2 regions of the Pandoraea vervacti genome follow, and region 2 is predicted to be linked to the other one. Evidence: predicted binding sites of a transcription regulator. Region 2 holds the regulator's gene; the other holds the start of a gene.
The links. Region 2 encodes HrcA, which represses chaperone genes, less so after heat shock. Its sites were predicted from a motif close to TTAGCACTCNNNNNNNNNGAGTGCTAA; they were not measured.

Region 1: a site for HrcA is predicted at 1,416-1,442, ahead of rpoH (RNA polymerase sigma factor RpoH). Genes of this name have one in related genera too.

The regions. Positions count from the first base shown of each region.
Region 1 is NZ_CP010897.2:602,561-606,296, reverse strand. Features, by position in the region: gene ybiB (DNA-binding protein YbiB) at 1-603, shown strand, start outside; gene UC34_RS02735 (nuclear transport factor 2 family protein) at 830-1,255, opposite strand; gene rpoH (RNA polymerase sigma factor RpoH) at 1,568-2,416, shown strand; gene UC34_RS02725 (ISL3 family transposase) at 2,646-3,736, shown strand, end outside.
Region 2 is NZ_CP010897.2:4,544,606-4,548,341, reverse strand. Features, by position in the region: gene recN (DNA repair protein RecN) at 1-890, opposite strand, end outside; gene UC34_RS19725 (NAD kinase) at 914-1,864, opposite strand; gene hrcA (heat-inducible transcriptional repressor HrcA) at 1,940-2,968, shown strand; gene UC34_RS26030 (collagen-like protein) at 3,215-3,736, shown strand, end outside.

The sequences.
Region 1 (3,736 bases), 1.7 Mb from region 2:
CAGCATCACAGCGGCGCGAATCGTGTGGGCACGCAGGCGATCTTCGCCGAACTGGGCCACTCTGCCTGCCATTCGGCAACGCAAGCCGAAGTGGCGCTGAGCACCCGCCGCGTCGCGTATTTGCCCATCGCCGCGCTGTCGCCAGCGTTGGAGCGCTTGCTTGAGATGCGCGCGTCGCTGGGCGTCCGGAACTCGGGCCATACCGTCGTCAAGCTGTTGCAGCCCTTCGCCGGGCCCGCGCTGCGCCTCGTGAACTTTACCCATCCCGAGTATCGGGAAACCCTGAGCGAGCTATTCGTCGACGCCGCCAGCAGTCCCGCGCCGGGCGTGCTGCTGGCGCGGGGCACAGAAGGCGAACCGGTCGCGGATGCCCGTCGTCAGAGCGCCATCGAAGGCTTCTCGGACGGCAACTACCGTTTGTGGCAAAGCGCCGAGGAGGGGGCGACCGGCATCCCCCCGGCCCTGCCCGGCGCCGACGCCACGGCCACGGCCCGATGGATCGAAGCGGTGCTCGCGGGAGAGATACCGGTGCCTGCGCCTATCGCCCGTCAGGTCGAGGTGATTCGTCAGGCGCTTGGCCTTCCCGGCTGCCCTGACGAATGATGACTACCGCGGACGTCCGTGCAGCATAGGAGCGAAATACGCCCGTAACGCGCCGACATTCGCTCGGAAATTGATGGAAAACCGAAAGCAACCGGATTTTTTTATTTTTCCGGAACATTTTGTCCCGAAAGACATCCAACATTTTGTGTTGGAGAGGACGCCCGAAGGGTGTCAGGCGCTGTGGACAGCCGCCGGGAACGCGGCTGAAGCAGCGCCGCCCGAGATGTCAGTCTGGCGACGCCATGCGGGTCGCCTGCCACGAGATCAGATGCCACGCTCCCGCTTCGCGCACGTGAACGGCGGTGTACATCATGAGGGAATTCAGCGAGCCTGTCGCCGTTTCGAGCTCCACGTCGAGCTTTCCCGTGACGACCACGGTATCGCCGAATTGACGGAGTTCCTGCCCGGTGACATCGATGGCCGCGTACTTGCGGCGACCGGAGCTAAGCGCATTGAGGAACTCGGTTTTCGATTCGCGTTTTCCGTTCGAGTGAACGTAGTGAAGGCCGTCCGCGAGCAGTGTGCTCAACTTGTCGACGTCGCACTCGATCATCGCTTCGAAGCGCTCGGATTCGCGCCGCCGCACTTCGTCGATGTACCCGAAGCGCTCGGACTCGCGTTGCCGCACCTCGTCAATGTGCTTCCCAGCCATGCTGACCTCCCGTCTTCGCCATCACTTTACGCTCGCGGCTTGGGTTGCAATTTACACCATCCGGGTCACGTTTGCGCCAGTGACTTCTCCCGTTTGAGGGAGGGTGCTGGAAAACCCCGAGATACCGGAAACTTCCCGTCCAGTAAGGGTTCTAACGTCTTTAGCACTCATCGAAAGAGAGTGCTAAAATGCTTTCCCAGAGGCTAACCAGGAGTCCACCACTTGAGTACTGCCGCCAACAAGCATCCGACGACGCCGGCCACCGGCACGGCGCCGAATTCGCGTGCCCTAGCTCTTGCCCCGTCGGCTTTGATGATGCCGGGCAGTCTGGGCAATATCGACAGCTACATTCAGGCTGTCCATCGCATTCCGCTGCTTTCTGCCGAGGAAGAGCAGTCGCTCGCCAAGCGTCTGCGTGAGAACGACGACCTCGAAGCCGCCCGTCAGCTCGTGCTCTCGCACTTGCGTCTGGTGGTATCGATCGCACGTAACTACCTCGGTTACGGACTGCCGCATGCCGACCTGATCCAGGAAGGCAATATCGGTCTGATGAAGGCCGTGAAGCGCTTCGACCCCTCGCAGGGAGTTCGACTCGTGTCGTACGCCATGCACTGGATCAAGGCCGAAATCCACGAGTACGTGCTGAAGAACTGGCGCACGGTCAAGGTCGCCACGACCAAGGCGCAGCGCAAGCTGTTCTTCAACCTGCGCAGCCAGAAGCAGGGCTTGCAGGCGTTCACGCCGGAAGAAATCGATCAGGTCGCGCGCGATCTGAACGTCAAGCGTGAAGACGTGATCGAGATGGAGACGCGCATGTCCGGGGGCGATATCGCCCTCGAAGGTCACAGCGACGACAGCGACAGCCCGAGCTTCGCCCCCATCGCCTACCTTGCCGACTCGCATCAGGAACCGACCGCTGTGATCGCCGCGCGTGAGCGCGACCATCTGCAAAGCGACGGTCTGCAAGCCGCGCTTGGCCGTCTCGACCCGCGCAGCCGCCGCATCATCGAAGCGCGCTGGCTCTCGGTCGCCGATGACGGCAGCGGCGGCGCCACGCTGCACGAACTGGCCGATGAATTCGGCGTGTCCGCCGAGCGCATTCGCCAGATCGAAGTTGCCGCGATGAAGAAGATGAAAGGCGCGCTGCAAGCGTACGCGTAATCCCCTGTCCGGGACGTCGACGGCAACGTGAGGGTCTCACGAACATCACGTGACAAGCGACACGCGACCAATTGCCACACGACACCCCGGTCAGCGTCAGTGAAATACCGCTGGCAACCAAGCCCCGTGAGTCTCACGGGGCTTTTTTATGGTTCATCGTGGAAAACCGTGGAGGTTTTCAAGGCAATTGATAATCTGACGCCAATAGAGACGGTGTTCGGAGGAGCAATTGCTAGATCGAAAAGCGCTGGAAGCCCTCGGTTGCTGGACGGGATACCGAGTTGAGCGAGTGGAGTGGCCTTCGCAGGACAGTCGGACACTGTCGTTGTATCTGAAGCCATTAAGCCGAGTGATGCTGTGCGAGCAATGCGGCAAGCGTTGCTCGCAGATCCACGAGACGACGGTGCGCCGGGTTCGGGATCTTCCCTTGTTTGAATATCGAGTGGTGCTGCATGTGCCGCGTCGTCGGCTTTGGTGCGAGCACTGTGGTGGCCCGAGGCTGGAGAAATTGGACTGGCTCGGGCGCTACCAACGGGTCACAGCGCGCTTTGCCAAGGCCTGTGAAATTCTGCTCAAGTCGACCAATGTCCAGGCCGTTGCAGCGTTCTACGGTTTGGATTGGCATACCGTTAAAGCGATCGACAAAGCGAGTTTGCGAGCAAGCATCGCCGAGCCGGATTGGACACAGGTTCGATATTTGGCGATGGACGAATTCGCTCTGCACAAGGGCCACCGTTACGCCACGGTGGTGGTCGAGCCGCTCAGTCGGCAGGTGCTATGGATTGGGAATGGCCGTTCGCGTGAAACTGCCCGAGCCTTCTTTGACCAGCTTCCCGAGGGCGTTGCAGAGCATATCGAGGCTGTTGCCATCGATATGACAACGGCCTACGAGTTGGAAATCAAGGCGAACTGCCCGCAAGCCGAAATCGTCTACGACTTGTTCCATGTCGTTGCCAAATACGGACGCGAAGTGATCGACCGGGTCCGAGTCGATCAGGCCAACCGACTCCGAGATGACCGGCCAGCACGCAAAGTCCTCAAATCAAGCCGCTGGCTGCTCTTACGCAATCAAAAGAATCTACGGCCGGAACAGTCCGTGCACCTGAGTGAGCTGCTGCAAGCCAACCAGCCTCTGTTGTGCGTCTATTTGCTACGAGACGAACTCAAGCGACTGTGGTTCTACCGAAAGCCAGCTTGGGCGCAAAAGGCATGGGAGCAGTGGATTACTCAAGCCAACGACAGCGGTATCGCTGCGCTGAAACTATTTGCGCAGCGCCTGCAAGGCTATTGGCACGGCATCCTGGCCCGCTGCCGACACCC
Region 2 (3,736 bases):
TCGAGATCGATGCGTTGCGCGTAATGCGTGAGCGAGTGGACCGCCTCGCGAAGCTGGATCTCGGCCGGTTCCAGCGCGGCGAGCGTATCCGCCAGAGCGGCGTCGATCTCGGCAAGTTCGCGAATCTGGTGCACGACATGGCCCAGCGAGGGGACAACGGCGCCATCGGCCTCTGCCAGCACATCGAGCGCGCCCTGCACGCCGTTGATGAGGCTGGCGGCGTGCGAGAGCCGGCGGTGCTCGGCGCTCACTTCGTCCCATTCCCCTTCGTGCGGATTGAGCTTGTCGAGTTCGGACGTCTGCCATTCGAGACGCTCGCGCTCCAGCTGCAGTTCGCGATCACGCCCATGCGCTTCTTCGCAGCGCTTGACGAGACGTCGCCATTCCTTGTGAGCCGCGGCGGCGTCTGCCGCGAGCGCCGTTGCGCCCGCATGGGAATCGAGCAGGCGACGCTGCGCGTCGGGGCGCAACAGTTGCTGATGCGCATGCTGGCCGTGTATGTCGACGAGCATTTCGCCGAGTTCGCGCAACTGCGCGAGCGTGGCGGGCGTGCCGTTGATGAAGGCGCGCGAGCGTCCGCCGGCGTCGAGCACGCGACGCAGCAGGACGCCGCCGTGTTCTTCCAGGGTGAGGGCCTGCGCTTGCAGCCAGGCTTCGAGATCGGGACGCGCCTGGGCGTCCGCAGCGAACTCAGCCGTAATGTCGGCGCGCGTCTGCCCGTTGCGCACCATGCTGGTGTCGCCGCGCTCGCCCATCGCGAGCGCCAGCGCATCGATCAGAATCGATTTGCCCGCGCCGGTCTCCCCCGAGAACACGGTGAAGCCGGCGGAGAATTCCAGATCGAGACGATCGACGATCACGAAATCGCGAATCGAGAGACTGCGTAGCATGGGATGTCGGGTAAGGCGTGGAGTCAGTTCTGCGGCGTATCTTCGTCGGAGATATGCTCGTTCCAGTGCAACTTGCGGCGCAGCGTGGCGTAGTAGTTGTAGCCGACCGGATGCAGGAACGTCACCTGATGCGCCGAGCGGCTCACCAGAATCTTGTCGCCCTGACGCAGTTCGGCAAACGACTGCATGTCGAAGTTCGCGCCGACTTCGCGCCCGCCCGTGATGGTGATGACGATGTCGCTCGAATCCGGCAGTACGATCGGACGGTTCGACAATGCGTGCGGTGCGATCGGCACGAGCACCACGCCGCCCAGGCGCGGATGCAGAATCGGACCGCTGGCCGAGAGCGCGTATGCCGTCGAGCCCGTGGGCGTGGCGACGATCAGGCCATCCGAGCGCTGCTTGTACATGAAGCGACCGTCCACGTCGACGCGCAGCTCGACCATCCCCGAAATCCCGGAGCGGTTCACGACCACGTCGTTGAACGCGAGCGTATCGAAGAGCGTCTGGCCGTCGCGCTCGATGCGTGCGGACAGGAGCGTGCGCTGCTCGGCTTCGAAGTGACCTTCGAGCATGGCGGGCACGACCTGACGCATCTCGTCGAGCGGGATGTCGGTGATGAAGCCGACGCGGCCGTGGTTCACCCCGATGAGCGGCACGTTCGAGGCGGCGAGCTGACGTCCGACGCCGAGCATCGTGCCGTCGCCGCCCACCACGACGGCCACGTCCGCCTGAGTGGCGATCTCCTGAATGTCGAGCGTGCCGTACGGATCGGCGCCTGCGCCGATGTTGTGCGCAGTGTCACGCTCGAAGACGACGTGATGCCCGCGCTGCGCAATGCATGCCGCCAGCGTGAGCAACGGTTCGGCGACGCCGTCGGCATGGTACTTCCCGACGAGCGCCACGGTCTTGAAGGGGCTCCCAGTTTTCATGCCGCCATTACACCATAAGTCGATGACAGCAACCATCGGCATGCACGGCCTGCGGCGGTTCTCGCGTCGGGGTTTGACGCACGCCGCGTACCTACATTTCGCGTTACAATTTTTGCCATGCTAGATCAACGTGCGCAAACACTTCTCAAAACCCTGATCGAACGGTACATCGCCGATGGCCAGCCGGTCGGCTCGCGCACGCTTTCGCGTTATTCGGGACTCGACCTGTCCCCGGCCACAATCCGCAACGTCATGGCGGACCTCGAAGCGCTCGGTTTCGTAGCGAGCCCGCACACGTCGGCCGGACGCGTGCCGACGCCGCGCGCTTACCGCCTGTTCGTCGACACCATGCTCTCGGTGCGACCGCTCGACGAGGCCGCGCACCATCTGGCGTCCCAGGTGCAAACGAGTCTTCAGCCGGGCGGCCCGCAGCAACTGGTGGCGTCTGCCGCACAGGTGCTCTCGCATCTGTCGCAGTTTGCCGGGGTGGTACTTACGCCGCGTCGCAGTCAGACCTTCCGTCACATCGAATTCCTGCGGTTGTCCGATAAGCGCGTGCTGCTCATCATCGTCACGCCCGATGGCGACGTGCAGAACCGTATCATCCTGACGGAAAAGGATTATTCTCCGGCGCAGCTGGTCGAGGCCGCGAACTATCTGAACGCCAATTTCGGCGGCCACAGCTTCGACGACGTGCGCACTTACTTGCGCGGTGAGCTCGACGCCCTGCGCTCGGACATGAGTGCGCTGATGCAAGCGGCCGTACAGGCCGGCAGCGATGCGATGGCCGACACCACACGCGAGAGCGTTTTGATTTCGGGAGAGCGCAACCTGCTGGGCGTGGAGGATCTGTCGTCGAACATGGAGCGGCTGCGCAAGTTGTTCGACGTGTTTGAGTCCAAGACAGGTCTGCTGCAATTGCTCGACGTGTCGAGCCGGGCCTCCGGCGTGCAGATCTTCATCGGCGGCGAATCCAGCCTCGTTCCTATCGAGGAGATGACGGTAGTCACCGCGCCCTACGAAGTCGACGGCCAGATCGTGGGCACGCTCGGCGTGATCGGGCCGACGCGCATGGCCTACGAGCGCGTGATCCCCATCGTCGACATCACCGCCAAGTTGCTCTCCAACGCGCTCAGTCATCACTGAGTTACAAACTCGTAGCATTCCTTTACACGCCTTTACACGGCTTTACACGCGGTCACACACGACGGGCTTACGCTCGAAGTGTCACCCTGGCGTTCCTCGATGCGTTCATGGCTAGGGGTGGCAGGCGTGCTGGGGGCGTTGTGCAATGTTGCGTCGGACGCTCGCAGCGAGGATTCGGACAGAACCCCACAAGGTGGCGGATGCAAGCCACGCGCAGTGTGCCCGTTGAACGGGCCCGGAGTGTTTATGAGATCCCTGACTTCCTGGCGGACGATCGTTCGCTCTCTCGGCACCGGGCTGGCGCTGGGCGCACTCGGCATGCTCGGTGTTGTGGGGCTGCCCGCACTGGCGCAAGCGCAAAGCGCTGATCCGCCGGGACGCGTTGCGCGGCTTAGCGAGTTCGACGGCACGGTGACGTATGCCCCGGCGGGCACCAGCGACTGGCGCTATGCCAACCGCAACCGGCCGCTCACTACAGGCGACGCCGTCTGGGTCGACCGTAACAGTCGCGCAGAGATGCACGTGGGCGGCACCGCAGTGCGCATGGGGGCTTCGACCAGCCTCGCGCTGTCCGCTGTGACCGACCAGAATGTGCAACTGAACGTAACGCAGGGCACCGTGGGCGTGCGGCTGCGCAGCTTCGATCCGAATCAACCGTACGAGATCGACACGCCGAATCTGGCGTTCGTGCCCGCACAGGCCGGTGAATATCGCGTGGACGTGGATCCGAACGGCGTGACGACCGTGAGTGTCTGGCGCGGCGCGGGC